DNA from 3 places in the Streptomyces sp. NPDC042201 genome. Region 2 is predicted to be linked to each of the others. Evidence: riboswitches for the same ligand, from Rfam matches in the RefSeq annotation. Region 2 holds a riboswitch; each other region holds the start of a gene.

Region 1 (9,831 bases), on a different contig from region 2:
ACGCGATCTGCACACGGGAGAAGAACTGGGGATCGAGCCGGACACCCAGCTGCCCGCCGCCTCCCTGGTCAAGGTCCCCCTCGCGCTGGCGACAGCGGAGCGCATCCGACGGGGCGAACTCGACGGAGCGGCCATGCTCGACGTGCGCCCCGGGCGGATCACCACGCCCGGTCCCACCGGACTGAGCCGGTTCCGCCACCCCGCCCGGCTCGCCATCGACGACCTGCTCTACCTGAGCACCTGCGTGAGTGACGGAACGGCCGCCGACGCGCTGTTCGGCCTCACCCCGCCCGCCCAGGTCGCCGGCATCCTCCACGAACTCGGCCTCCGCGGCATCACCGTCCGGCACGCCATGCGCGAGCTGTCCGACACCCCCGTGGAACGCTTCGACGCCGCCCAGGCCCATCTCGCCCACGCCCTCGCCATCGACGCCGGCACCAGCGGCGGCGGACATCGGGTGCCTCAGCTCGACACCACCCGCGCCAACACCGGCAGCGCGCGCTCCTACGTCGAGCTGCTCCAGGCCCTGTGGACACCGTCGACGGTCCATCCCGAAGTGGCCGCGCGCGTGCGCGGCCTCATGACCCACCACCTGCTCCGGCACCGACTCGCCCCGGACTTCAGCTCGGACGCCACCACCTGGTCCTCCAAGACCGGCACCCTCCTGAACCTCCGCCACGAAATCGGTGTCGTCGAGCACTCCGACGGTCAGGCATTCGCCATCGCCGTCCTGACCGAGTCACTCGTTCCGGCCAGTACCCAGCCCGGCGCCGACGCCCTCATGTCGCAGGTCGCCCGCGGACTCCGTGACCACCTTCGGCAGCTCTAGGCCGCGTCCAGCACATCCCTACGGGCCCGGCCCCCGGCGTCAGCCTTCGCCCTCCAGGTCGCCTTCCGTCTCCAGGAACACCTTGCGCAGCGCGTCCAGCACCGCCGGATCCGGCTTGGCCCACATGCCGCGCGACTCCGCCTCCAGGAGGCGTTCCGCGATGCCGTGCAGGGCCCAGGGGTTGGCCTGCTGGAGGAACTCGCGGTTCTCCGGATCCAGGACGTAGGTCTCCGTGAGTTTGTCGTACATCCAGTCGGCGACCACGCCCGTCGTCGCGTCGTAGCCGAAGAGGTAGTCGACCGTCGCGGCCAGTTCGAAGGCACCCTTGTAGCCGTGGCGGCGCATGGCCTCGATCCAGCGGGGGTTGACCACGCGGGCGCGGAAGACCCGGGACGTCTCCTCGACCAGCGTCCGCGTGCGAACCGTCTCCGGGCGGGTGGAGTCGCCGATATACGCCTCGGGAGCCGTGCCCTTGAGGGCGCGGACCGTGGCGACCATGCCGCCGTGGTACTGGAAGTAGTCGTCGGAGTCCGCGATGTCGTGCTCGCGGGTGTCGGTGTTCTTGGCGGCCACCGCGATGCGCTTGTACGCGGTCTCCATCTCGTCCCTGGCCGGCCGGCCGTCGAGTTCGCGGCCGTACGCGTAGCCGCCCCACACCGTGTACACCTCGGCGAGGTCGGCGTCCGTACGCCAGTCGCGGCTGTCGATGAGCTGGAGGATTCCGGCGCCGTACGTCCCCGGACGGGAGCCGAAGATACGGGTGGTGGCGCGGCGTTCGTCACCGTGCGCCGCCAGGTCGTCCTGCGTGTGCGCGCGGACGAAGTTGGCATCGGCTGGCTCGTCCAGCGAGGCGGCGAGGCGGACCGCGTCGTCCAGCAGGCCGATCGCGTGCGGGAAGGCGTCACGGAAGAAACCGCTGATGCGGAGGGTGACATCGATACGGGGACGGCCCAGCTCGTCGAGCGCGACGGGCTCCAGGCCGGTGACCCGGCGCGAGGCGTCGTCCCAGACGGGCCGGATGCCCAGCAGGGCGAGGGCTTCGGCGATGTCGTCGCCCGAGGTGCGCATCGCGCTCGTACCCCACAGGGAGAGGCCGACCGAGGTCGGCCAGTCGCCGTTGTCGGTGCGGTAGCGCTCCAGGAGGGAGTCGGCGAGCGCCTGGCCGGTCTCCCAGGCGAGCCGGGACGGGACGGCCTTGGGGTCGACGGAGTAGAAGTTACGGCCGGTCGGCAGGACGTTGACCAGGCCGCGCAGCGGGGATCCCGACGGGCCCGCCGGGACGAACCCGCCGTTGAGGGCGAGGACGGCGTGGTCGATCTCGTCCGTCGTGGCGGCAAGGCGCGGGACGACCTCGCGGGCCGCGAAGCCGAGGATGTCGGCGACGGCCCGCGCATGGCCGGCCGCCACACCCGGCACGGCGGCCGGATCCCAGTCCGCGTCCTCCATCGCCCGCACCAGCGCCCGGGCCTGCTCCTCGGCCTCGTCGGCGGTGGTACGGGTGGCAGCCGACTCGTCGAGCCCCAGGGCTTCGCGCAGGCCGGGGAGGGAGGTCGTACCGCCCCAGATCTGGCGGGCGCGCAGAATGGCAAGGACCAGGTTGACGCGCGCGTCCCCGGTCGGCGCACCACCGAGGATGTGCAGTCCGTCGCGGATCTGCGCGTCCTTGACCTCGCACAGCCAGCCGTCGACGTGCAGCAGGAAGTCGTCGAACCCGTCGTCGTCCGGGCGGTCTTCGAGACCGAGGTCGTGGTCGAGCTTCGCCGCCTGGATCAGCGTCCAGATCTGGGCGCGGATCGCGGGCAGCTTCGCCGGGTCCATGGACGAGATCGCCGCGTACTCGTCGAGCAGCTGTTCGAGACGCGCGATGTCGCCGTACGACTCGGCGCGCGCCATCGGCGGTACGAGATGGTCCACGAGCGTGGCGTGCACGCGCCGTTTGGCCTGCGTGCCCTCGCCCGGGTCGTTGACGAGGAAGGGATAGACCAGCGGCAGATCGCCGAGCGCCGCGTCGGGGGCGCACGCGGCGGAAAGACCCGCGTTCTTGCCGGGCAGCCACTCCAGATTGCCGTGCTTGCCGAGGTGGATCATGGCGTCGGCGCCGAAGCCGCCGTCCTCGCGGCCGGCCTGGATCCAGCGGTACGCGGCCAAGTAGTGGTGTGAGGGCGGCAGATCGGGATCGTGGTAGATCGCGATCGGGTTCTCGCCGAAGCCGCGCGGCGGCTGGATCAGGATCAGCAGATTGCCGCGGCGCAGGGCCGCGAGGACGATGTCGCCTTCCGGACTACGGCTCCGGTCCACGAACATCTCGCCGGGCGGCGGCCCCCAGTGCCGCTCCACCGACTCCCGCAGCGCGGCGGGGAGTTGCCCGTACCACCGGCGGTAGTCGGCAGCGGGGATACGGACCGGATTGCGGGCCAGCTGCTCCTCGGTCAGCCACTCCTGGTCATGGCCGCCGGCCTCGATCAGCGCGTAGATCAGCTCGTCGCCGTCGCCGGACGCCAGGCCAGGGACCTCTTCCGTACCGAAGTCGTAGCCCTCGGTACGGAGCCGGCGCAGCAGGGCGACGGCGCTGGCCGGGGTGTCCAGACCGACGGCGTTGCCGATCCGGGAGTGCTTGGTCGGGTACGCGGACAGCACCAGCGCGAGGCGCTTCTCCGGGTTCGGGATATGGCGCAGACGGGCGTGCCGTACGGCGATCCCGGCGACGCGCGAGGCCCGCTCGGGGTCGGCGACGTACGCCGGAAGACCGTCCTCGTCGATCTCCTTGAAGGAGAACGGGACGGTGATGAGCCGGCCGTCGAACTCCGGCACGGCGACCTGCCCCGCGGCGTCCAGCGGCGACAGACCTTCGTCGCTCTCCTCCCAGGCGCTGCGCGATCCGGTCAGGCACAGGGCCTGGAGAATCGGTACGCCGAGGGCGGCGAGGGCGCCCGCGTCCCAGGACTCGTCGTCTCCGCCCGCCGAGGCCTCGGCAGGCTTCGTGCCGCCCGCGGCGAGCACGGTGGTCACGAGGGCGTCGGCGGCGCGCAGCGCGTCGAGCAGCTCGGGCTCGGGGGCGCGCAGGGAGGCCACGTACAGCGGCAGGGCCCGGCCGCCGGCCGTCTCGATCGCGGAGCACAGGTCGTCGACGAAGGCGGTGTTGCCGCTCATGTGATGGGCGCGGTAATAGAGCACCGCGATCAGCGGGCCGCCGCCCGCCAACGGGCGGGGGGCGCGTAGGAGCGGTCCCCAGGTGGGCGCGGCGGCGGGCGGTTCGAAGCCGTGGCCGGTCAGCAGGACGGTGTCGGAGAGGAACCGCGCGAGCTGTTCCAGGTTGGCGGGACCGCCGTGGGCGAGATAGGCGTGCGCCTCGGCGGCGATGCCGATGGGGACCGTGGAGGCTTCCATCAGCTGGGCGTCAGGGGCCTGTTCGCCGGTGAGGACCACCAGGGGGCGGTCGGCGGCGAGGAGCTGGTCGATCCCGTCCTGCCAGGCGCGCAGCCCGCCGAGGAGTCGTACGACGACGAGGTCGGCGCCCTCCAGCAGCGCGGGCAGCTCGTCGAGCGCGAGCCGGGCGGGGTTGGCGAACCGGTACGGGACCGGGCCGCCCGCCGCACGGGCGCTGAGCAGATCGGTGTCGGACGTCGACAGGAGCAGGATCATGCGGCGTCTCGCCTTCCTCGGGGTCCGCGCCCCGGGCGGTAGGAAGACGGCGGGAGTTCCTGGCTCACCCGGCTGCTGCCGGGCTCACAGTGGCGGGACCGCGCCGGATTCTCACCGGGCTTCCTCCCCTGACGCCGTCTATGGCGGTGACGGGCCTGAAGACCCGTCGTCTGCATAGTAAGTGCTGCAGGTCACGGCGGGGAGGGCGCCTGGACGAACGGCCGGACGGGGGCGGGGTGAACAACCGGGCGGGGGCCGGGCGAACAACCGGAGAACGGCGGACGGAGGCTGGAGCCGACAGCTGGCCGGAGCTGGGACCGAGGCCGGACGGAGGCTGAACGGAGGCCGGAGCCGACGGCCGGGCGGGGGCCGGAACGGGCGGGGAGGGCGCGGGGGTACGTGGGTATGCTCGCCGCCATGCCGCCTACCTCGCCAACACCCGTGAACCGGGACGAAGCTCCCGTCCGGGAGCGCGGTGACGCCTGCCCAGGAGCGCTCCGGCTGCACGCCGCCGACGACGGCCGGCTGGCACGACTGCGGCTGCCCGCCGGGCTTCTGACGTACCGTCAGGCGGAGGCGCTGGCGACGGCGGCCGAGCAGCTGGGCGACGGCCGGCTGGACATCACCTCGCGGGGCAACGTCCAGCTGCGGGGGCTGGGGGAGAGCTGCGGCGGGGAGCTGGCGGAGCTGCTGTACGAGGCCGGCCTGCTGCCCTCGGAACGGCACGAGCGGGTACGGAACGTCGTCGCTTCGCCCCTGTCGGGACTGGACGGAATCCCCCGCGCGGACGTGCGGTTGTGGGCCCGGGAGCTGGACGCGCTGCTGTGCGCGAGCGAGGCCGCTACGGCGCTCTCGGGGCGGTTTCTGTTCGCGCTGGACGACGGCCGCGGTGATGTGGCCGCCCTGGGCGCGGATGTGACGTTGCTCGCACAGCCGGACGGATCAGCGGTGTTGCATACCGGGGCGAACGGGTCAGGACTGCGGGTCTCCGCAGCCGACGCCCCGCGCGCCGCTCTGCTGGCGGCGGAGACCTTCCTCACGGTGGCGGCGGCAAGCGGCTCGGGCGCCTGGCGGGTACGGGAGTTGCCCGCGGGCCATGGGCTGGACGCGGCGGTGACCACGGGGCTGGCGACGGCCGGGATCGCGACGGAGCCGGTGGCCGAGTACGGAGCGGGGTACGGGGCGGGGTACGGGGCCGAGTACCGGGCGGGGTACACGACGGAGCCCGGGGCGGCGTACGGGGCGGAGCCCGAGGCCGAGTACGGCGCCGAGTACGAGGCGGACGCGGCGCGGCCGGAAGCCGGGCCGCCCGTCCCGGGGCTGGTCCACTCCCCCGACGGGACCGTGGCGCTGTCCGTGTACGCCCCACTGGGACGGCTGAGCGTCGCGCAGTGGCGGCTGCTGCTGTCGGCAGGCGAGCGCGGGACGAACGACCGCACCCTGCGGGTGACCCCCTGGCGCGGAGTGATCCTGCCGGGCCTGGACCCCGCCACCGCCCACGACCTCCTGGACCGCCTCCGTACCGCCGGGCTGATCACGGACCCCCACTCCCCCTGGCACGGCGTCGGCGCCTGCACCGGTCGGCCCGGGTGCGCGAAGGCACTCACGGATGTACGGGCGGACGCGGCCGGAACCGTAACGGCCACCCGCCCCGGTGGACCGCCCGCAGCCCGCCCCGGTGACCTGCCCGCCACCAACCCCGGTGACCTGCCTGTCTACTGGTCGGGCTGCGCCCGCCGCTGCGGCCATCCACAGGGCAACTGGGTGGATGTCGTCGCGACCGGCGAGGGCGGCTACGACATCTCGGTGCGGGGACATCTCCTCAGGGCCACCACAGGACCAGAACTCGCCGAAGCGGTCGCGACGGCTCGGAAACCCACGACGGCACGCACCACCCCAGTGACGAGATGAGCGAGACCACAGTGTCCACAGTGTTCGACTACGAGAAGGACGGCGCGGCGATATACCGCCAGTCCTTCGCCATGATCCGCGCCGAGGCGGACCTCGCCGGGCTGCCCGCCGACGTCTCCCAGGTCGCGGTGCGGATGATCCACGCCTGCGGCATGGTCGACCTGGTGCGTGACCTCGCCTTCACGCCCGCGGTCGTGGCCCGCGCCCGCGAGGCCCTGCGCGCGGGCGCACCGATCCTGTGCGATGTCGCCATGGTCGCCAGCGGTGTCACCCGTAAGCGGCTGCCGGCGGACAACGACGTCGTATGCACCCTGTCCGACCCCGCGGTCCCCGCACTCGCCGCCGAGATGGGGACGACGCGCAGCGCCGCCGCCCTGGAGCTGTGGCGGGACCGGATGGGGGGCGCGGTGGTGGCCGTCGGCAACGCCCCGACCGCGCTCTTCCGGCTGCTGGAGATGATCGAGGACGGCGCCCCGCGCCCGGCGGCCGTCATCGGTGTGCCGGTCGGTTTCGTCGGCGCCGCCGAGTCCAAGGACGCGCTCGCCGGCCACCCCGCCGGGCTTGAGCACCTGGTCGTACGCGGACGGCGGGGCGGCAGCGCCATCGCGGCGGCGGCCATCAACGCCATAGCGAGCGAGGAAGAGTGAGCGAGAACAGCACCACGGCGGGGCCTTCGACCGGCCGGCTGTACGGAGTCGGACTCGGCCCGGGTGACCCGTCCTTGATGACCGTACGGGCCGTGCGGGTCATCGCCGAGGCGGATGTGATCGCGTATCACAGCGCCCGGCACGGCCGGTCCATCGCGCGTTCCATCGCCGCGGAGCATCTGCGTGCCGACCATATCGAGGAACCCCTGGTCTACCCGGTCACCACCGGGACCACCGACCACCCCGGCGGGTACCAGGGCGCGATGGAGGAGTTCTACGCCGAGTCGGCGGCCCGGCTCGCCGTCCATCTGGACGCCGGACGCACCGTCGCCGTGATCGCCGAGGGCGACCCGCTGTTCTACGGCTCATACATGCACATGCACAAGCGGCTGGCCGGCCGCTATCCGACCGAGGTCATCCCCGGCGTCACGTCGGTGAGCGCCGCCGCGGCCCGGCTCGGCACCTCTCTCGTCGAGGGCGAGGAGGTGCTGACGATCCTCCCGGGCACCCTGCCGGAGGAGGAGCTGACGGCCCGCCTGGCCTCGGCGGACTCGGCCGTCGTCATGAAGCTCGGCCGGACCTTCCCCACCGTACGGCGGGCGATCGAGCGGGCGGGGCGGCTGTCGGACGCGCGGTACGTCGAACGCGCCACGATGAGCGGCGAGCGCACCGGCGCGCTGGCCGATGTCGATCCGGACTCCGTGCCGTACTTCTCGGTCGCTGTCCTGCCGAGCCGGATCGGCGCGGTGCCCGTGCCGGTGCCCGGGGACGCGGGTGCGCCGAGCAACTCAGGTGAGACCAACAAGACCGGCCAGGTGGTGGTCGTCGGCACCGGCCCGGCCGGACCGCTGTGGCTCACGCCCGAGACGCGCGGCGAACTGGCCGCCGCCGAGGATCTCGTCGGCTACACCACCTATCTGGACCGCGTGCCGGTCCGCCCCGGCCAGCTCCGGCACGGCTCCGACAACAAGGTGGAGTCGGAGCGCGCCGAGTTCGCCCTCGACCTGGCGCGGCGGGGACGGCGCGTGGCCGTGGTCTCGGGCGGCGACCCCGGCGTCTTCGCGATGGCCACGGCGGTCCTGGAGGTGGCGTCGCGGGCGCCGTACGAGGACGTCCCCGTACGGGTACTGCCGGGCGTGACCGCCGCCAACGCGGCGGCGGCCCTCGCCGGCGCCCCGCTCGGCCACGACTACGCCGTGCTCTCGCTGTCCGACCGGCTCAAACCCTGGGAAGTCATCGCCGAACGCCTGCACGCGGCAGCCGCGGCGGATCTGGTGCTCGCGCTCTACAACCCCGGTTCCCGCAGCCGTACGTGGCAGGTCGGCAAGGCCCGCGAACTGCTGCTGGAACACCGCGCTCCGGACACTCCGGTCGTCCTCGGGCGCGATGTGGGCGGGGCGGAGCAGAGCGTACGGATCGTGCGGCTGGCCGACCTCGATCCGGCGCAGGTCGACATGCGGACGATCCTGCTGGTCGGGTCCTCGCAGACGGTGACCGTACGGCGGGGGGACGGGCGGCAGATCGTCTGGACGCCGCGCCGCTACCCGGAGAAGCCGCTTGCGGAGAGCCCGTCCCCGGAGAACTCTCCGAAAGCGGCGAACTGACGCAGCCAGTCCACCGCCTCGTCGGGGGTGCCCGCCACAGGCACCCCCTCCGGCACCGGAGGCCGGCGGACGACGAGCACGGGAAGACCGGCCTCGCGGGCGGCGGTGAGCTTGGCCGCGGTGGCCGCGCCGCCGCTGTCCTTGGTCACCACGACGTCGATGCGGTGGCGGTGGATGATCTCCCGCTCCCCGTCGAGGGTGAACGGCCCCCGGTCCAGCAGCACTTCCGTCCTGGCCGGGTACGGCGGCTCCGGAGCGTCCACGGACCGTACGAGGAACCACAGGTCATCGAGGTGAGCGAAGGTGGCGAGCCCCATCCGCCCGGTGGTGAGGAAGACCCTGCTCCCGAGCGGGGGCAGCGCCCGGGCCGCCTCCTCCAGCGAGCCGACCGAACGCCAGTCGTCGCCCACGGCGGGCACCCAGGAGGGCCGGCGGAGCGCCAGCAGGGGAACATGGGCGTCGGCGGCCGCCCGGGCCGCATTCCGACTGATCGTCGCGGCGAAGGGATGAGTGGCGTCGATGAGCGCGTCCACGCGGTGCTCGCGCAGCCAGCGCTCCAGCCCCTCCGCGCCGCCGAACCCGCCGATCCGCACCTCGCCGGGCGGCAGCACCGGGCGGGCGACGCGGCCGGCGAGGGACGTGGTGACGCGGATGTGTCGGACGAAGCGGAGAGGGCCGTGCAGATTCTCGGCGAGACGACGGCTCTCGGTGGTCCCGCCAAGGATGAGCACATGGAACGGTTCACTCATCGGCGGCGGGTCTCTCCATGTCTGAGGGCGTGACGGGCGGGCGCAGCGCCCAACTCAAGCACACGGGCCTGCGGCCCGGCTGGACGACGGGTGCGTGCGCGACGGCGGCGACGACGGCCGCGTACACGGCACTGCTGACCGGCGATTTTCCCGACCCGGTGACGATCACGCTCCCCCGGGGGCAGACGCCGGCGTTCACCCTGGCAGCGGAGGAACTGTCCCGGTCCCTGGCCATGGCGGGAATCGTCAAGGACGCGGGCGACGACCCGGACGTCACCCACGGCGCCCTGGTCCGCGCGACGGTACGGCTGCTGCCGCCCGGCTCCGGAGTGGTCTTCCGAGCCGGCTCCGGCGTGGGTACGGTCACCCGCCCCGGCCTCCCCCTGGACGTCGGCGAACCGGCCATCAACCCGGTCCCGCGCCGGCTGATGCGGTCCCATGTGGCAGAG
Region 2 (9,831 bases):
GGGGATCGACACGAGTGCCGGTTCATGCCTCCGCCGGGACCGCCCCGCCCGCCGGAGGGGGACGGGGCGGTCCCGGCGGCCGGCGCCTCAGACGGAGAAGCCTGTGACCTTCTGCGGGGTCACCCGGACGATCAGCCGGAGCACCTCCTCCGGCTCGGCCGGCGGGTCCTCGCCCAGGTACTTCTGCGAAAGCTCGCGCGGCAGCGATTTCTCCGGGTCGTCGATCAGTTCGACAGTGCCGCGGATGTCTACGGACCGGTACGGGTTCGCGGTGTCGAAGACGGTGAGGCTGACCCGTGGATCCCGGGCGAGATTCCGCGCCTTCTGGCGCTCGGCCGTCGTGGAGAACAGCACCGTATCCCCCTCCCTGACGATCCAGACCACTGAGGTCTGCGGCCCGCCGTCCCGGTTCAGCGTCGCGACGGTGGCGAAGTTCCTCCCGTCCAGCAGCTTGCGCGTCTCCTCGTTGAACGCCTGTGACACAGCCTCGCCCCTCTGCTCAGCATTCTTGGAATCACTACTCGCAAGAACAGATGCGAAGGCCGGGTCCTTCCCACCGCCGTATCGAGGGGCCGGAGTACTAGAAGTCGTCGTCGAAGCCGACCGTGCCTTCGACCGCGACCTGGTACGCCGACGGGCGGCGCTCGAAGAAGTTCGTCAGTTCCTGGACGCCCTGGAGCTCCATGAAGGAGAAGGGGTTCTCCGAGCCGTAGACCGGGGCGAAGCCGAGGCGCTGGAGGCGCTGGTCGGCGACGCACTGGAGGTACTCGCGCATCGACTCCGTGTTCATGCCCGGCAGACCCTCGCCGCACAGATCGCGGCCGAACTGCAGCTCGGCCTCGACGGCTTCCTTCAGCATGTCCGTGACCTGCTGCTGGAGGGCGTCGTCGAACAGCTCCGGCTCCTCCTTGCGGACCGTGTCCACGACCTCGAAGGCGAAGTTCATATGCATCGTCTCGTCGCGGAACACCCAGTTGGTGCCGGTGGCGAGGCCGTGCAGCAGGCCGCGCGAGCGGAACCAGTAGACGTACGCGAAGGCGCCGTAGAAGAACAGCCCCTCGATACAGGCCGCGAAGCAGATCAGGTTCAGCAGGAAGCGCCGGCGGTCCGCCTTCGACTCCAGCCGGTCGATCTTCTCGACCGAGTCCATCCAACGGAAGCAGAACTGCGCCTTCTCGCGGATCGACGGGATCTCCTCCACCGCGTCGAAGGCCGCCGCGCGGTCCTCCGGATCGGGCAGATAGGTGTCGAGCAGCGTCAGATAGAACTGGACATGCACGGCCTCCTCGAAGAGCTGGCGGGAGAGATACAGCCGCGCCTCGGGGGAGTTGATGTGCTTGTAGAGCGTCAGCACCAGGTTGTTCGACACGATCGAGTCGCCCGTCGCGAAGAACGCGACCAGCCGGCCGATCATGTGCTGCTCACCGGGGGAGAGCTTGGCGAGATCGGCGATGTCGGAGTGGAGGTCGACCTCCTCCACCGTCCAGGTGTTCTTGATCGCGTCGCGGTAGCGCTCGTAGAAGTCCGGGTAGCGCATCGGCCGCAGCGTCAGCTCGAAGCCCGGGTCGAGCAGGTTCTTGGTGGTGGTGGGGCTGGTGGAGCTCATTACTGGCACGCCTCGCAGGACTCGGGGTTTTCCAGGGAGCAGGCGAGCGCCTCTTCCGGCGTCGCCTGCGCCGGTACGGGTACGGGTACGGGCACGCTCCTCGGCGCCGAAGAGCCCGCCGAGGACGCCGCCGAAGCCCCCGCTGAAGCCCCCGCCGCGCGGGCGATCCGGGTCGCCGGGCGCGAGCGCAGGTAGTACGTCGTCTTGAGGCCCTTCTTCCAGGCGTACGCGTACATCGAGCTGAGCTTCCCGATGGTCGGCGTCTCCAGGAACAGGTTCAGCGACTGGCTCTGGTCGAGGAACGGCGTACGGGCCGCCGCCATGTCGATCAGACCGCGCTGCGGGATCTCCCACGCCGTGCGGTACAGGTCGCGGACCTCCGCGGGCACCCAGGTGAAGCCCGCCACCGAGCCGTTCGACTCGCGCAGCGCCTCACGCGTCTGGGTGTCCCAGACGCCGAGCTTCTTCAGGTCCGCCACCAGGTACGAGTTGACCTGGAGGAACTCCCCGGAGAGCGTCTCGCGCTTGAAGAGGTTGGAGACCTGCGGCTCGATGCACTCGTACACGCCCGCGATCGAGGCGATGGTCGCCGTCGGCGCGATGGCCAGCAGCAGGGAGTTCCGCATGCCGGTCGAGGCGACCCGGGCGCGCAGGGCGTCCCAGCGCTCCGGCCAGTTCAGCTCGACGTCGTAGTGGTCGGGGTGCAGCACCCCGCGCGCCGCGCGCGTCTTCGACCACGCGGGCGCCGGGCCGTTGCGCTCGGCGAGGTCGCAGGACGCCTCGTACGCCGCGAGCATGATGCGCTCGGCGATCCGGGTGGAGAGCGCGGCGGCCTCGGCCGAGTCGAAGGCCAGCCGCTTCTTGAAGAAGACGTCCTGGAGGCCCATCGCGCCCAGGCCCACCGGACGCCAGGTGGCGTTGGAGCGGCCCGCCTGCTCGGTCGGGTAGAAGTTGATGTCCACGACCCGGTCGAGGAAGGTCACGGCGGTACGGACGGTCTCGTCCAGCCGCTCCCAGTCGATCTCGCCCGAATCCAGCACGAACGCGCCGAGGTTGACGGAACCGAGGTTGCAGACGGCCGTCTCCCCGTCGTCCGTCACCTCCAGGATCTCCGTGCAGAGGTTGGAGGAGTGGACGACCTTTCCGGGCTCGGCCGTCTGGTTGGCCGTACGGTTCGAGGCGTCCTTGAAGGTCATCCAGCCGTTGCCGGTCTGGGCGAGCGTGCGCATCATCCTGCCGTACAGCTCCCGGGCCGGGAGGGTCCTGCGGGCCAGGCCCGCCGCCTCCGCCGCGCGGTACGCCGCGTCGAACGCGTCGCCCCACAGGTCGACCAGCTCCGGCACATCGGACGGCGAGAACAGCGACCAGACGCCGTCCGTCTCGACCCGGCGCATGAACTCGTCCGGGATCCAGTGCGCCAGATTCAGATTGTGCGTACGCCTGGCGTCCTCACCGGTGTTGTCCCGCAGCTCCAGGAACTCCTCCAGGTCCGCGTGCCAGGTCTCCAGGTAGACACAGGCCGCGCCCTTGCGCCGGCCGCCCTGGTTGACCGCCGCCACCGAGGAGTCGAGGGTCCGCAGGAAGGGGACGATGCCGTTGGAGTGCCCGTTGGTGCCGCGGATCAGCGAACCGCGCGAGCGGATACGGGAGTACGAGAGACCGATGCCGCCCGCGTGCTTGGAGAGCCGGGCCACCTGGTGGTACCGGTCGTAGATCGAGTCCAGCTCGTCCAGCGGCGAGTCCAGCAGATAGCAGGAGGACATCTGCGGATGGCGCGTACCGGAGTTGAAGAGCGTCGGCGAGGACGGCAGATAGTCCAGCCGGCTCATCAGCCGGTACAGCGCGGCGACCTCGTCCAGCGCGTGGGCGGCCGCGGCCGAGCCGGGCTCGGCGTCCTCGGCGAGGCCGGAGGCGACGCGCAGCATGAAGTGCTGCGGGGTCTCGACCACCTGGCGGGTGATCGGGTGCCTGAGCAGATAGCGGCTGTAGAGCGTCCGCAGCCCGAAGTAGCCGAAGCGGTCGTCGCCGGCCGGGTCGATCAGGCTGTCGAGGCGGTCCGCGTGCAGCGTCACGAAAGCGGCCGTACGGTCCGCGATCAGGCCCTCGCGGTGGCCGACGGCGACCGACGCGGAGAACGACACCGCGCCCTGCCCCGCCGCCTCGTCGGCGATGGTGCGGGTCAGCAGCCGGGCGGCGAGCCGGGAGTAGGCGGGGTCCTCGGAGATCAGCCCCGCGGCCGCCTCGGTGGCGAGCTCGCGCAGCTCGGCCTCGTCGGACCGGGCGTTACGGCCCCGCAGCGTGGCGGCGGCGACTCTGCCGGGGTCCGTGTCGGGCAGATCGGCGGTCAGGTCCGTCAGGGTCCGCAGCAACGCGGTCCCGGGTCCGTCGGCCACCTGCGCGGGGACCTCGGAGATGCCTGAAGCCGGATCGGCTGGCGCGATGGTCACGTGGTGCTCTCCCTCGCTCGGCTCTGGGCCGTCGGGAGGGGAGCGGGGGCGCGCACAGCCGTACGGCCCGCAGCCGGGCAGCACTGTGTACGGCGTCCACCGGCCCAGCCTCGAGGCCCGGACGTCTCGGCGTCCGGCTCGGTCGAACCGGACGTGCCGTCGGCAGGTGTTCGGACTCGCGGGTACGACAAAGCGCACCACAGCACACCGTTGCGGGACAGTTCCGGATTCGCACCGGATTCCCCTGCGTTGACAGCGAGGACGAGCATACATGTGGGGTGAGGACGGCGCGTCACCCCCCAGATGTTGTGTCGGCGGCGGTCAGCGGCCGGTGGCCGGAGGTACGTTGAGGTCCAGGGCGTAGGTGAGCAGGGAGAGCCCGGGGAAGGGCTCCCAGTCCCGTTCCGGGGTCCTGGCGAAGCCCAGGCGCTCATAGATCCGGTGGGCCTGGAGCATTCTGTCCTGGGTCGACAGCACGATCCGTATACAGCCCTCCATGTCCCGTGAGCGCGCCACACAGGCGCGGACGAGAGCCTCTCCGACGCCCCGGCCCCGGGCCGCCCGGTCGACCGCCAGCATCCGGAACTCGGTCTCGCCCGCGCGCGCCACATCGGCCCACGGCCCGCCTGCCGCGACAAAGGTCACCCCGCCGAGCAGCGTCCCGTCGGCGTCCACGGCGGCCAGCACCTCCGCCTCGGCCGCCCGGGCCGCCACGTCCCGCAGGGTGAGCAGATACGGGTCGTCCTCGCCGAAGTCCAGGAGGCCGTCGTCCAGATACCCCCGCGCGGTGATCTCCCCGAGCCGCGCGTACTCCCCGGGCTCGGCCACTCTGATCGTGAAATCCATGAGCCGATTGTGCGCCTTGGGTACGACAACGGGCCGCCGGGTTCCTCGCCCGTGCAGCGCGGGGGAGGACTCGGCGGCCCGTGGGCGGCTACGTGGCCCGGGTCAGGGTCAGTGCACGGGGTCTCCCGATGTGGCCGCGGGCAGCTCCACCTTGACGCCCGGGTCACCGGCGTCGGCCGTGTAGTCGGACGGGCTGGTCTCGTCGATGCCGTCCGGCGCCTTGGCCGCCCGCAGCACAAAGGTCAGCACCACGGTGATCACCACATTGAGCACGAACGCGGTGAGGCCGATGTAGCCGATCTCACCGAGCCCCGGGATCTCCTTGGACGAGCCGCCGAAGTGTGCCTGCGTCGGGCTGGCGACGCCGTACGCCGCGGCCGTGCCGTACAGCATGCCGGCGCCCCAGCCGATGAGCAGCGCCCAGCGGTGGAACCACCGGGTGAACAGACCGCCCACCAGCGCCGGCATCGTCTGGAGGATCCAGATGCCGCCCAGCAGCTGGAAGTTGATCGCGACCGTCTTGTCCATGGACAGGACGAAGGCCAGCGCACCCACCTTCACCAGCAGCGAGACCAGCTTCGACACCTTGGTCTCCTGCGCCGGAGTCGCGTCCGGCTTGATGAAGTCCTTGTAGATGTTGCGGGTGAAGAGGTTCGCCGCGGCGATCGACATGATCGCGGCGGGCACCAGCGCGCCGATACCGATGGCCGCGAAGGCCACCCCCGCGAACCAGTCGGGGAACATGGTCTCGAAGAGCTGCGGAATCGCCAGCTGCCCGTTGTCCACCTTGATCCCGGCGGCGATGGCCATGAATCCGAGCAGCGCCAGCAGCCCCAGCATCAGCGAGTAGAGCGGCAGTATCGTGGTGTTGCGCCGGATCACCTCGCGGCTACGGCTGGAGAGCGTCGCCGTGATGGAGTGCGGATACATGAAGAGCGCCAGCGCGGAACCGAGCGCCAGCGTGGCATAGCCCCACTGCCCGGCCTCGCCCGGCGCGAGCGCGCCCCGCGGCTGGCCGGTCGCCGGATTGGGCTGCGCGAACGCGTCACCCGCCTTGGCGAAGATGTCGTCGAAGCCGCCCAGTTTGATCGGGATGTAGATGATCGCCACGACGATCACGATGTAGATCAGGGTGTCCTTGACGAACGCGATCAGCGCGGGCGCCCGCAGCCCGGACGAGTAGGTGTACGCGGCGAGCACGCCGAAGGCGATCAGCAGCGGCAGGTCCCTGATGAACCAGTGGGTGTTCTCGCCGCCGCCGACGCCCATCACGTCCAGCACCGCCTGGATGCCGACGAGCTGGAGGGCGATGTACGGCATTGTGGCGAGGATGCCGGTGACCGCGACCGCCAGCGAGAGCCCCTTCGAGCCGAAGCGGCCGCGCACGAAGTCCGAGGTGGTCACATACCCGTGCTTGTGCGACACCGACCACAGCCGGGGCAGGAAGGTGAAGATCAGCGGGTAGACGAGAATGGTGTACGGCACGGCGAAGAAGCCGGCCGCGCCCGCCGCGTAGATCGCCGCGGGTACGGCGACGAAGGTGTACGCCGTATAGAGGTCGCCGCCGAGCAGGAACCAGGTGACCCAGGTGCCGAACGAGCGGCCGCCCAGGCCCCATTCGTCGAGGCTCTGCTCGTTCGCGGCCTTGCGCCAGCGCGACGCCAGGAAGCCCATGACGGTGACGGCCAGGAAGAAGAAGATGAAGACGGCGAGTGCCACGCCGTTCACGCCGTCGTTCATCGCGACGCACCCCCCTTGCGGGAGCGCTGGTCACGCTTCCACAGCTGATAGGCCAGCATGGTCAGCGCGGCCGAGATGAGGACCCAGAGCATCTGGTACCAGTAGAAGAACGGGATACCGATGAAGGCCGGGTCGGTCTTCGCGTACGAACTCACCCACAGCATCGCCACGAAGGGCGCGAGGAGACAGAGGCCGATGACCACCCGCATGGGTGTGACCGTGGGCGGTTTCTCTTCAGGAACTTCTGACATACCGCGGCTCCGTCCCCTCACTGATCGCCTGTCGTAATGCGCAGGTAATCTAGGCGCGGGTCTCACCCACCGTCACCCCCCGTCCGCATATCGGTACGGCAACGGTATGCGGCGGTCATACGAAAGAACCGGGCCCGAGAGCCCGGTTCCTGATGGCCCGTCCGTTTCGTCAGTGGGCCGGGGTCGGTCCGCTTCGTCAGCGGGCCGGACGCTTCAGCCGCGCCACGAACTTGTAGCGGTCACCGCGGTACACCGAACGCACCCACTCCACCGGCTCACCGTCGCCGTCGAGGGAGTGCCGCGAGAGCATCAGCATCGGCAGGCCGACGTCCGTACCGAGCAGCCCGGCCTCGCGCGGGGTGGCCAGGGAGGTCTCGATGGTCTCCTCGGCCTCGGCCAGGTGCACGCCGTACACCTCGGCCAACGCCGTATAGAGAGACGTGTACTTGACGAGCGAGCGGCGCAGGGCGGGGAAGCGCTTCGCCGACAGGTGCGTGGTCTCGATGGCCATCGGCTCACCACTGGCCAGCCGCAGCCGCTCGATGCGCAGCACGCGTCCGCCCGCGGTGATGTCGAGCAGCCCGGCCAGCGTGTCGTCGGAGGTGACGTAGCCGATGTCCAGCAGCTGCGAGGCCGGCTCCAGGCCCTGGGCCCGCATGTCCTCGGTGTACGAGGTGAGCTGGAGGGCCTGGGAGACCTTGGGCTTGGCCACGAAGGTGCCCTTGCCCTGGATACGTTCGAGCCGGCCTTCGACCACCAGCTCCTGGAGCGCCTGCCGTACGGTCGTGCGCGAGGTGTCGAACTCGGCGGCGAGCGTACGTTCCGGAGGCACCGGCGTGCCGGGCGGCAGCGTCTCCGTCATATCGAGCAGATGACGCTTCAACCGGTAGTACTTTGGCACCCGTGCCGTGCGGGTGGCAGCCCCGCCCTCGGTCTCCGTGCCGCCCCCGTCCTTCACCATGGCCTGCCTCCCCGACTCCTGTGCTGCTGCCGTCACCGGCTCCTCCGTCTGTCGCGGCTCACATGGTGGCACGGTCCGGTCACGGGTCGTCGCCCTCCCTCAGGTGTCGGTCCGATAACGGACAGGACTGCCCTTCTTATACACCCTTGACACCCCTAAAGGTCTAGGCCAAGCTCCCCGTACTGGTCTAAACCATTAAAGACCAGGTCCCAGCCCCAGCAGTACTCGTCGTAAGTCTTCGCGGTGGGCAGGGGTTGCAGGCATCCCTGAGGAGGGTGGCGTGAAGCGCAAGCTCATCGCGGCGGTCGGCGTCGCGGGCATGTTGGTCAGTATTGCCGCGTGTGGCTCGGATGACAGCACAGCGTCGAAGGATCCCAAGGACCGTAAGGAGACGCTGACCGTCTGGCTGATGTCGGACGCGCAGAGCACCTGGCCGGAGCTGGTCAAGGACGTCAACGCGCAGTTCAAGGAGAAGTACCCGAACGTCCAGGTCAAGATCCAGTACCAGCAGTGGGCGGACAAGGCCAAGAAGCTCGACGCGGCGCTCGCCGGCGACAAGTACCCGGATGTCGTCGAGCTCGGCAACACCGAGACCATGACGTACATCCTCAACGGGGCACTCGGCGAGATCGACCCGAAGAAGTACGAGAACTCGGACACCTGGATCAAGGGCCTGAAGGACACCTGCTCCTTCGAGGGCAAGCAGTTCTGCGTGCCCTACTACGCCGGTGCGCGAGTGGCGATCTACAACAAGGACATGTTCAAGGCCGGTACCGGCTCGGACCAGCTGCCCACCACCGAGGCCGAGCTGACCGCGGCGCTCGACAAGGTCGGCGCCAAGTACGGCAAGGACAAGGCCTTCTCGCCGCTCTACCTGCCGGGCCGCTACTGGTACGCGGCCATGTCCTACGTCGCGGCGTACGGCGGCCAGATAGCCGCGTACGACGAGGGCGCGAAGGAGTGGAAGGCCAGCCTCTCCACCCCGGAGGCCCAGAAGGGCATCCAGCACTTCGTCGACCTGGTGAACAAGTACAACCACGGCGACAAGACCAAGGACGAGGCGGATCACGCCAACGTCATGGCCAACGAGAAGACCGCGCTTCTCTACGGCAACGGCTGGGAGGCCGGCAGCGTCGTCGACTCCGCCGCGAACGGCAACCCGAAGCTGAAGGACAAGATCGGGACAGCCGGTATGCCCGGCCCCGACGGCAAGGTCCTGCCGTCCTTCATCGGCGGTTCCGACCTCGCCACCATCTCCAAGTCCAAGGTCCAGGACCTCGCCGAGGAGTGGATCGCGGCCTTCACGAGCGGCAAGTCGCAGGAGGTGCTCGTCTCCAAGAACATCCTGCCGAACAACACCAAGCAGCTGGAGCCGCTGAAGGCGAAGCCGGAGACCGCGCCGATCGCGAACGCCGTCCCCGACGCGTGGTTCACCCCGATCGCCCCGGGCTGGACGGCCATCGAGAAGAAGGAAATCCTCGAGGTCATGCTGCTGGACATCATCAAGGGCAAGTCGGTAGCCGAGGCCACGAAGGCGGCCGACGCGGAGATCAACGAGCTGATCAACGAAGAGTCCTGAGCCCGCCGGGCCGCTGAGCCCGCCGAGTTCGTGAGTCTCCGGCTCTGTGGAGACTCTGTTGATCGCACGCGGGGGGTGGCGGGACCGATTCCGGGTCCGTCGCCCCCCGTCCTCCGGTACCAGGTCCGAACGGAAGGCCAGCACAGTGAGTGCCGCCGACATGAAAGCAGCCGACCCGCCGGTGTCCATCGCACGGGTCACCGAAGAGATCGGCCCTCAGCCGCCCGAGGACGCGCCGCGCAAGCCACGCAAGTCCGGGGCACTGCTGCCGTATCTTCTGATCGCCCCCGCGTTCGCCGCGATAGCCGCCGTCTTCGTCTGGCCGTTCGTGAAGACGGTCATCATGTCCTTCCAGGACGTCGGCCGCCGTGAGCTGTGGACCGGAGACCCCGCCCCCTGGG
Region 3 (9,831 bases), on a different contig from region 2:
AGCGCGGGGAGACGGGCGCGGGCCGCCCTGGCGGGGGCGGGGTCACCCCGGGAGCGTCCCCCGGAGTGTCACAGCAGCGAGGTGACCGTGCCCGCGCCGACCGTGCGGCCGCCCTCACGGATCGCGAAGCCGAGCCCCGGCTCCAGCGGTACGTCACGGCCCAGCTCCACGGTCATGGTGACGGTGGTGCCGGGGCGCGCGACGGCCGCCTCACCGAGGTCGATGTCGCCGACCACGTCCGCCGTACGGATGTAGAACTGCGGCCGGTAGCCGCTGGCGACCGGAGTGGTACGGCCGCCCTCGCTCGCGGAGAGGACGTACACCTGCGCGGTGAAGCGCCGGCTCGGGACGACGCTGCCCGGCGCCGCCACCACATGGCCGCGCCGGACCGCGTCCCGCGCCATGCCGCGCAGCAGCAGCGCGACATTGTCCCCGGCCTCCGCGGACTCCATCGGCTTGCCGAAGGTCTCCAGACCGGTGACCGTGCTGGTCTGCGGACCCGCGTCGGCGCCGAGCACCTCCACCCGGTCGCCCACCCGGACCGTGCCGCGCTCCACGGCGCCGGTGACGACCGTGCCGCGCCCGGTGATGGTGAGGACGTTCTCCACCGGGAGCAGGAACGGCGCGTCCGTGTACCTGATGGGCATCGGCACATAGGTGTCGACGGCGTCGAGCAGCGCCTCCACGGCCGCGGTCCAGCGCGGGTCGCCCGCCAGGGCCCGCAGGCCCGACACCCGGACGACGGGCACCGCGTCGCCGCCGTAGCCGTGCCGGCTGAGCAGTTCGCGGACCTCCAGCTCGACCAGGTCGGTCAGCTCGTCGTCGCCCGCGTCGGCCTTGTTGAGTGCGACGACGATGTGGTTGACACCGACCTGGCGGGCGAGCAGGACGTGCTCGGCGGTCTGCGGCATGATCCCGTCGAGCGCGGAGACGACGAGGATCGCCCCGTCGAGCTGGGCGGCGCCGGTCACCATGTTCTTGATGTAGTCGGCGTGGCCCGGCATGTCCACATGCGCGTAGTGCCGGGTGTCGGTCTCGTACTCGACATGCGCGATGTTGATGGTGATCCCCCGGGCCGCCTCCTCCGGGGCCCGGTCGATCCGGTCGAACGGGACGTACGAGGTACCGCTGCCGGCGCGGTCGCTGAGAACCTTGGTGATGGCGGCGGTCAGGGTGGTCTTGCCGTGGTCGACATGGCCCATGGTGCCGATGTTCAGGTGCGGCTTGGTGCGCACGTATGCCGTCTTGGGCATGGTTCCTTCCAGGAACTCGAAGCGTGAGGTGGACCCCTGGGCCTTGCCGACCCTCCCCCTGTGGGGTCCGCCGGACGATCCGGGAAGGGTCAGCTTCGGGCGCCGCCGAAAGGCGCTGCCGCGGTGAATGCGGCTGCGGTGAACGCGGCAGTGGTGAGTGCGGCTGCGGTGAGTGCCGCTGTGGTGAACGCGGCTGTGGTGAACGCGGCTGTGGTGAACGCGGCAGCCTTCGGCGCGTCCGCGACTGCGGACGGCGCTGCGAGGAAGGCGTACCGGGACATGTCGCTGATCCTCGCCCACGGCCACCGTCGCGTCGAATGGTTTTCCGCGGCCCGGCGACCGGGGCGGAGGTTCTTCAAGGCGCCGCGGTTGTGGCCGGTCTGTGCGGAGAGCGTGGCGTCTTGCCGTGAATGACGGGGTTTCGCACGGTCGTCGGGACGATCACACACGCTTGTCGGTTAGTCTCCCCGAATGCTCGACACCGTCCCCAGGCCGTCCCCAGGCCTCGCTGTCCGCTGCTCCAGGGCGCTGCTCTCGCCCTGGTCGCGTCTGTCTCTGCTCGTGGTCGTGCTGGGCGCGGCGGCCGCGGCTGTGCTCCTGTACGAGCCGCAGAGACTGCTCTCGGACGGCTGGCCGACGCAGCTCAGCGGCGGCGCCGCCGTCGTGCTGTTCGCCGTGGCGTACGGGCTGTGTGCCGTCGCGTTCGTACCGCGTCCGCTGCTCAATCTCGCCGCCGGAGCGCTCTTCGGTTCGCAGCTCGGGCTTCCCGCGGCGCTCGCGGGGACGGTGCTGGGCGCGGGGATCGCCTTCGGGCTCGGCCGTTTCCTCGGGCAGGAGGCGCTGCGTCCGCTGCTGCGGGGGCGCTGGCTGAAGGCGGCCGACGGTCAGCTCAGCCGGCACGGCTTCCGGTCGATGCTGGCGGTCAGGCTCTTCCCCGGCGTGCCGTTCGCGGCGGCCAACTACTGCGCCGCCGTCTCCCGCATGGGGTGGACGCCGTTCCTGCTGGCGACGGGGATCGGTTCGATCCCCAACACCGGTGCCTATGTGGTCGCGGGCAGCCAGGCGTCGTCCCCGACCTCGCCGGCGTTCCTGCTCGCGATGAGCTTCATCGTCCTCACCGGTCTGGGCGCGGCGGTGCTCGCCTGGCGCAAGCGCCACCGCCTCGGCGGCCGCTGAGTCCGCGTCAGCCCGCGCCGAGCCCGAGGTCACCGCCGGGCGGCCGGGCGGAGAACCGCTCCACCTCCGCGTCCGTGACCTGCGCCAGCTCCTTCGGCGACCAGCGCGGCGTGCGGTCCTTGTCGATGACCTGGGCACGGATGCCCTCCAGCAGGTCAGGGGTGGTGAGCGCGGCGCACGAGGCGCGGTACTCCTGGTCGAGCACCTGCTCCAGCGTGGTCAGTCCGCGGGCCAGGCGCAGCGCGGCGAGGGTGGCCTTGAGGGCGGTGGGTGACCGGGTCAGGATCGTTTCCGCGGCCTCCTTCGACGCCGGCCGGCCGTCGCCGAGCAGCCGGTCGACGATCTCCTCCACCGAATCGGCCGCGTAACAGGCGTCGATCCAGCCCCGGTCCGCGGCGAGTTGGCCCTCCGGCGCGGAGCCCGCGTACCGGCGCACCGTCTCCCGTACGTCCGCGTCGGCGAGCGCGGCGCGCAGGTCGTCGAGCCGGTCCGAGGGGACGAAGTGGTCGGCGAGCCCGCACAGCAGCGCGTCCGCCGCGCCCACCGCCCTTCCCGTGAGCGCGAGATGCGTTCCCAGCTCGCCGGGCGCGCGGGACAGCAGATAGGTACCGCCCACATCGGGGACCAGGCCGATGCCGGTCTCCGGCATGGCGACGGCCGAGCGCTCGGTGACGATCCGTACGCTGCCGTGCGCCGAGACGCCGACTCCGCCGCCCATCACGATGCCGTCCATCAGGGCGACATACGGCTTGGGGTAGCGGGCGATACGGGCGTTGAGCCGGTACTCGTCGCGCCAGAAGGCGGTCGAGGCGTCCCCGCCGCCGGTGCGCGCGTCCTCGTGGATCGCGCGGATGTCACCGCCCGCGCACAGCCCGCGTTCACCCGCCCCGGAGATGATCACCGCGGCGACGCTCTCGTCCCGCTCCCACTCCGCCAGGGCCGCGGACATCGTCAGCACCATGGGGTGGGTGAGGGCGTTGAGGGCGCGGGGGCGGTTCAGCGTGATGTGGGCCGTGCGGCCCGCCCTGCCGGTCAGTACCGGTCCGTCCTGGCCCATGCTCTCGCTGGTTCCTTCCGTGATCCGACGCATGCGCCCCAGTATCGGACACGTCCGTTCCATGGATCTAGCTGGTCCCCGCCCCCTCCGTGGCTCTAGACGAGTCATTCCGAAGTCCCGTCTGCCCGGCGGCGCCCAGCACGCACGCACGCGGCGTTGCCGAAATGCCCTAGTAGCTCCGCTACGAGGGCACCTCGGCGCCTTGCGACCGCACGCACCGGACACCGCCGGGCCCGCCCTCCGGGCGGACGACGCTACTTCGGAACAACTCGTCTACGCTGGGGACGCAGCTGGTTCGCCCTGCCCGCCAGGCAGACGCGTCGTAAGAGGGAACCCGGTGGGAATCCGGGACTGCCCCGCAGCGGTGAGTGGGAACGACCGCCGTCATACGCACTGGACGCACCGCGTCCGGGAAGCGACGGCCAGTAGGAGCTTCGTACCCGTACGGATACGTACGGTCACGGCCACGAGGCGTGCCCATGAGTCCGAAGACCTGCCACTGCCCGTGTGCGAGCACCGCACACGGAGATCTCGGTGACCTCGTGGGCGGGTCGGCGGTTCTCGGGCGGGCATGCGCGCGACGCGGTGTGCTTCGCCCCGGCTTCCGTTCCTTCGCTTCCCACGGGTCGACCCGGGATCGTTCCCGCACGACTCGCGAAGGAGAGTCCCGTGACACCCAAGTCCGCAGCCGCGGCGTCCCGGTCCACCGTCCATGGCTACCCGCGCCAGGGCCCCGACCGTGAACTGAAGAAGGCCATCGAGGGCTACTGGAAGGGCCGGGTCACCGCGGAAGCCCTGCGGGAGACCGCCCAGGGGCTGCGCCGCGACAACTGGCGGCAGCTGGCCGGTGCCGGTCTCGGTGAAGTGCCCACGGGTGACTTCTCGTACTACGACCATGTGCTCGACACCAGCGTCATGGTCGGCGCCGTCCCCGCCAGGCACCGGGCCGCCGTCGAGGCGGACGCGCTCGACGGCTACTTCGCCATGGCGCGCGGCGCGCAGGATGTCGCGCCGCTGGAGATGACCAAGTGGTTCGACACCAACTACCACTATCTCGTCCCCGAGCTGGGCCCCGACACCGTCTTCCGCGCCGACTCGGCCAAGCAGGTCGGCGAGTTGCGCGAGGCCGTGGCGCTCGGCCACACCGCCCGGCCCGTGCTGGTCGGTCCCGTCACATATCTGCTGCTCGCCAAGCCCGCGCCGGGTGTGGCCGTCGGCTTCGAGCCGCTGACCCTGCTCGACCGGCTGCTCCCGGTGTACGCGGAGGTGCTGGCCGATCTCAGGGCCGCCGGCGCCGAGTGGGTGCAGCTCGACGAACCCGCGCTGGTCCAGGACCGTACGCCCGCCGAGCTGAACGCGACCGCGCGCGCCTACCGCGAGCTCGGGGCGCTCACCGACCGGCCCCGGCTGCTGGTGGCGTCGTACTTCGACCGGCTCGGCGAGGCGCTTCCCGTGCTGGCCAAGGCCCCCGTCGAGGGTCTCGCCCTGGACTTCACCGGTCCCGCCGCCGCCAATCTCCGCGACCTCGCGGCGGTCGGCGGTCTGCCCGGCAAGCGGCTCGTCGCCGGGGTGGTGGACGGCCGCAATGTGTGGATCAACGATCTCGCGGCCTCGCTGACCACTCTGGCCACGCTGCTCGGTCTCGCCGACCGGGTCGATGTGTCGGCATCCTGCTCCCTGCTGCATGTCCCACTGGACACGGCGGCCGAGCGGGAGCTCGATCCTCAGCTCGCGCGGTGGCTGGCCTTCGCCCGCCAGAAGACCGACGAGGTCGTCACGCTCGCGCGCGGTCTCGCCGGGGGCACAGGACCGATCGCGGCCCGGCTCTCGGCGAACCGCGCCGATCTGGCCTCCCGGGCCTCCTCGGCGATCACGCGTGATCCCGCGGTACGGGCCCGCTCCGCGGCCGTGACCGCCGCGGACGCCCGCCGGGACCAGCCGTACGCCGAGCGCACCGTCGCCCAGCGCGAGCGGCTCGGACTGCCGCTGCTGCCGACCACCACCATCGGCTCGTTCCCGCAGACCTCGGAGTTGCGCACGGCGCGCGCCGAGCGGCGGGCGGGACGGCTGGACGAGGCCGGTTACGACAAGCGGATCGAGGCCGAGATCCGTGAGGTGATCTCCTTCCAGGAGAAGGCCGGGATCGATGTCCTGGTGCACGGCGAGCCCGAACGCAACGACATGGTGCAGTACTTCGCCGAGCAGCTCACCGGCTATCTGGCCACCGGGCACGGCTGGGTCCAGTCGTACGGCACCCGCTATGTCCGTCCGCCGATCCTCGCCGGGGACATCTCGCGTCCCGCCCCGATGACCGTCGCCACGACCTCGTACGCGCAGTCGCTGACCGGCCGGCCCGTCAAGGGCATGCTGACGGGCCCGGTCACCATGCTGGCCTGGTCCTTCGTCCGTGACGACCAGCCGCTCGGCGAGACCGCGCGGCAGGTGGCGCTGGCGCTGCGGGACGAGGTCGCCGATCTGGAGGCCGCGGGGACGGCCGTCATCCAGGTGGACGAGCCCGCGCTGCGGGAGACCCTGCCGCTGCGCGCGGCGGACCGGCCCGGCTATCTGGAGTGGGCCACCGAGGCGTTCCGCCTCACGACGGCGGGCGTGCGTTCCGACACCCAGATCCACACGCACATGTGCTACGCGGAATTCGGCGACATCCTCACGGCCATCGACGACCTGGACGCCGACGTGATCAGCCTGGAGGCGGCCCGCTCCCACATGCGGGTCGCCGACGAGCTGGCCGCGGCCGGCTATCCGCGCGAGGTCGGTCCCGGTGTGTACGACATCCACTCGCCACGGGTGCCCTCGGCGGACGAGGCGGCGGCCCTGCTGGGCAAGGGACTTGAGGCGATTCCGGCGGAGCGGCTCTGGGTCAACCCCGACTGCGGGCTGAAGACGCGGGGCTGGGCGGAGGTGCGGGTGTCACTCGAGAACCTGGTGGCGGCGGCCCGGGCGACGCGGGAGCGTATGTCCTGACGCCGGTGGAACGCGGTGCCGGCGGACGGGAATCCGCCCGCCGGCACCGCGACCCGAACCGAGCGCCGGTGCCGGGGGGCGCTAGGAGAGATCCAGCGTCTCGATGATGCGTTCGGCGGCCAGGGTCGCGGTCAGCGTTCCTTCCCGTACCCGCTGTTCCAGCGCGGGCGCGACTTCCCGTACGCCGGGGTGCTCGCGCAGCCGGTCCAGGAGATGGTCACGGACCATCGACCAGGTCCAGTCGACCTGCTGGTCACGGCGCTTGCGCGCCAGCCGGCCGTCGGCTTCGAGGACCGCGCGGTGCTGTTCGAGACGCTCCCAGACGGTATCGAGGCCGCTGCCCTCGCGTGCGCTGCAACTGAGCACCGGCGGCGTCCAGGCGGCGTCCACCGGATGCATCAGCCGCAGCGCGCCCGCGAGTTCACGGGCGGCCGAGCGCGCGTCGCGTTCGTGCGGGCCGTCGGCCTTGTTGACGGTGATGACGTCCGCCAGCTCCAGGACGCCCTTCTTGATGCCCTGGAGCTGGTCGCCGGTGCGGGCGAGGGTGAGCAGCAGGAAGGAGTCGACCATGTTGGCGACGGTGGTCTCCGACTGGCCGACGCCGACGGTCTCGACGAGCACCACGTCGTACCCCGCGGCCTCCATCACGATGATGGTCTCGCGGGTCGCTTTGGCGACGCCGCCCAGCGTGCCGGCCGTGGGCGAGGGACGGACGAACGCCGCCGGGTCCACCGCCAGCCGCTCCATCCGGGTCTTGTCCCCCAGGATGGAGCCACCGGTCCTGCTGGAGGACGGGTCGACGGCCAGCACCGCGACCCGGTGGCCCAGCCCGGTGAGCAGCGTCCCCAGCGCGTCGATGAAGGTGGACTTGCCGACGCCCGGCACCCCGCTGATGCCGATCCGGCGCGCCTTTCCCGCGTACGGCAGCAGCTCGGTCAGCAGCCGCTGGGCGAGCGCCCGGTGGTCGGGCCTGGTGGACTCCACCAGCGTGATGGCACGGGCGATGTACGAACGGGAGCCGTCCAGAACGCCCTTGGCGTAGCTGTCGATGTCGATCCGTGACGGCACGCGCTCACCGCTCGTGGCCGAGGGCGGCGGCCAGCCCCGTCAGCAGGTCGTACGCGGCGTCCGGAATCACCGTGCCCGGCGGGAAGACCGCGGCGGCCCCGGCGCGGTGCAGCTCCTCGATGTCCTGCGGCGGAATCACCCCGCCGACAACGATCATGATGTCCTCCCGGCCCTCCGCCGCCAGCTCCTCGCGCAGCGCCGGTACGAGCGTGAGATGCCCGGCGGCCAGCGAGGAGACACCGACGATGTGCACGTCCGCCTCCACCGCCTGCCGCGCCACCTCGGCCGGCGTCTGGAACAGCGGGCCGACGTCGACGTCGAAGCCCAGGTCGGCGAAGGCCGTGGCGATCACCTTCTGGCCGCGGTCATGGCCGTCCTGGCCCATCTTGGCCACCAGGATGCGCGGGCGGCGGCCCTCGGCGCTCTCGAAGTCCCCGACCGCCGCGCGGGTGCGCTCCACGGCCGGGGAGGTGCCTGCCTCGTTCCGGTACACACCGGAGATCGTACGGATCTGCCCGGAGTGGCGCCCGTACACCTTCTCCAGGGCGTCGGAGATCTCCCCGACGGTCGCCATCGCGCGGGCCGCGTTCACCGCGAGATGCAGCAGATTGCCTTCCAGGCCGGGGCCCGGTCCCGCCTCCGCCGCGGCGGTGAGGGCGCGCAGCGCGTCCTGGCAGACGTTCTCGTCGCGCTCGGCGCGCAGCCGCCGCAGTTTCTCGATCTGCTGGGTGCGTACCGAGGAGTTGTCGACCTTGAGCACGTCGATCTTCTCGTCGGTCTCCACCCGGTACTTGTTGACGCCGATGACGGGCTGGCGTCCTGAGTCGATCCGCGCCTGGGTACGGGCCGCGGCCTCCTCGACGCGCAGTTTGGGGATACCGGCGTCGATGGCCTGCGCCATGCCGCCGGCGGCCTCGACCTCCTCGATGTGCTGCCAGGCACGCCGGGCGAGATCGTGGGTCAGCTTCTCGACGTACGCGCTGCCGCCCCAGGGGTCGATCACCCGGCAGGTCCCGGACTCCTGCTGGAGCAGCAGCTGGGTGTTGCGGGCGATCCGGGCGGAGAAGTCGGTGGGCAGGGCCAGCGCCTCGTCCAGCGCGTTGGTGTGCAGCGACTGCGTGTGGCCCTGGGTGGCGGCCATCGCCTCCACGCAGGTACGGGTGACGTTGTTGAAGACGTCCTGCGCCGTGAGTGACCAGCCGGAGGTCTGCGAATGGGTGCGCAGCGAAAGCGACTTGGCGTTCTTCGGGTCGAACTGCTTGACCAGCCTGGCCCACAGCAGCCGGGCCGCCCGCAACTTGGCGATCTCCATGAAGAAGTTCATGCCGATGGCCCAGAAGAAGGAGAGCCGGGGCGCGAACGCGTCCACATCGAGTCCGGCCCCGAGTCCGGCGCGCAGGTACTCCACGCCGTCGGCGAGGGTGTAGGCCAGCTCCAGGTCGGCCGTCGCGCCCGCTTCCTGGATGTGATAGCCGGAGATGGAGATGGAGTTGTAGCGCGGCATCTTCTGCGAGGTGTACGCGAAGATGTCGGAGATGATCCGCATCGAGGGCTTGGGCGGATAGATGTAGGTGTTGCGGACCATGAACTCTTTGAGGATGTCGTTCTGGATGGTCCCGGCCAGCTTCTCGGGCGGTACGCCCTGCTCCTCGGCGGCCACGATGTACAGGGCGAGTACGGGCAGTACGGCGCCGTTCATCGTCATCGACACGCTCATCCGGTCCAGCGGGATGCCGTCGAACAGCTGGCGCATGTCGTAGATCGAGTCGATGGCCACGCCCGCCATGCCGACGTCGCCCGTCACCCGGGGGTGGTCGCTGTCGTAGCCGCGGTGGGTCGGCAGGTCGAAGGCGACCGACAGGCCCTTCTGCCCGGCGGCGAGGTTGCGCCGGTAGAAGGCGTTGGACTCCTCGGCGGTGGAGAACCCGGCGTACTGCCGGATGGTCCAGGGCTGGTTGACGTACATCGTCGGGTACGGACCGCGCAGATACGGGGCGATGCCGGGGTACGTGGCGAGGAAGTCGAGGCCCGCCGTGTCCTGGGCGGTGTACAGGGGTTTGACGGCGATGCCCTCCGGGGTGTCCCAGACGAAGTCCCCGTCGGCCTTGCCGGTGTGCTCCTTGACGGCCGTACGCCACTGGTCCTCGGTGACCGCGGCCCCTTCGCCGGGTCCGAGGTCGATCTCGGAGAAGTCCGGGATCCGCATCACGCCACTCCCATCCGGTCGAGGACGGAGGTGAGAACGGCGACCGCGTCGCCGCCCGCGGCGACGAACTCGTCGACTCCGGCCCGTAG

The links. Region 2 has a riboswitch for cobalamin ahead of ACZ6MZ_RS04995 (ribonucleoside-diphosphate reductase subunit alpha). Riboswitches for the same ligand answer to the same signal wherever they lie in the genome.
Region 1: linked by a shared signal. The riboswitch ahead of cobN (cobaltochelatase subunit CobN) and the one ahead of ACZ6MZ_RS04995 (ribonucleoside-diphosphate reductase subunit alpha) in region 2 are both predicted to bind cobalamin.
Region 3: linked by a shared signal. The riboswitch ahead of metE (5-methyltetrahydropteroyltriglutamate--homocysteine S-methyltransferase) and the one ahead of ACZ6MZ_RS04995 (ribonucleoside-diphosphate reductase subunit alpha) in region 2 are both predicted to bind cobalamin.

Annotation. Positions count from the first base shown of each region.
Region 1 covers NZ_JBVJDS010000017.1:68,053-77,883, forward strand. The annotation lists gene ACZ6MZ_RS31215 (serine hydrolase) at 1-829, shown strand, start outside; gene cobN (cobaltochelatase subunit CobN) at 869-4,471, opposite strand; cobalamin riboswitch at 4,506-4,654, opposite strand; gene cobG (precorrin-3B synthase) at 4,877-6,382, shown strand; gene ACZ6MZ_RS31230 (precorrin-8X methylmutase) at 6,403-7,029, shown strand; gene ACZ6MZ_RS31235 (precorrin-2 C(20)-methyltransferase) at 7,107-8,633, shown strand; gene ACZ6MZ_RS31240 (cobalt-precorrin-6A reductase) at 8,570-9,382, opposite strand; gene ACZ6MZ_RS31245 (cobalt-precorrin-5B (C(1))-methyltransferase) at 9,400-9,831, shown strand, end outside.
Region 2 covers NZ_JBVJDS010000002.1:239,517-249,347, forward strand. The annotation lists gene ACZ6MZ_RS04985 (PPOX class F420-dependent oxidoreductase) at 88-483, opposite strand; gene ACZ6MZ_RS04990 (ribonucleotide-diphosphate reductase subunit beta) at 581-1,606, opposite strand; gene ACZ6MZ_RS04995 (ribonucleoside-diphosphate reductase subunit alpha) at 1,606-4,053, opposite strand; cobalamin riboswitch at 4,198-4,328, opposite strand; gene ACZ6MZ_RS05000 (GNAT family N-acetyltransferase) at 4,375-4,899, opposite strand; gene mctP (monocarboxylate uptake permease MctP) at 5,008-6,639, opposite strand; gene ACZ6MZ_RS05010 (DUF3311 domain-containing protein) at 6,636-6,890, opposite strand; gene ACZ6MZ_RS05015 (GntR family transcriptional regulator) at 7,087-7,851, opposite strand; gene ACZ6MZ_RS05020 (sugar ABC transporter substrate-binding protein) at 8,132-9,430, shown strand; gene ACZ6MZ_RS05025 (carbohydrate ABC transporter permease) at 9,576-9,831, shown strand, end outside.
Region 3 covers NZ_JBVJDS010000013.1:99,682-109,512, reverse strand. The annotation lists gene tuf (elongation factor Tu) at 69-1,253, opposite strand; gene ACZ6MZ_RS28110 (hypothetical protein) at 1,343-1,534, opposite strand; gene ACZ6MZ_RS28105 (TVP38/TMEM64 family protein) at 1,725-2,429, shown strand; gene ACZ6MZ_RS28100 (enoyl-CoA hydratase/isomerase family protein) at 2,437-3,519, opposite strand; cobalamin riboswitch at 3,778-3,985, shown strand; gene metE (5-methyltetrahydropteroyltriglutamate--homocysteine S-methyltransferase) at 4,156-6,468, shown strand; gene meaB (methylmalonyl Co-A mutase-associated GTPase MeaB) at 6,550-7,536, opposite strand; gene scpA (methylmalonyl-CoA mutase) at 7,541-9,742, opposite strand; gene ACZ6MZ_RS28080 (methylmalonyl-CoA mutase family protein) at 9,742-9,831, opposite strand, start outside.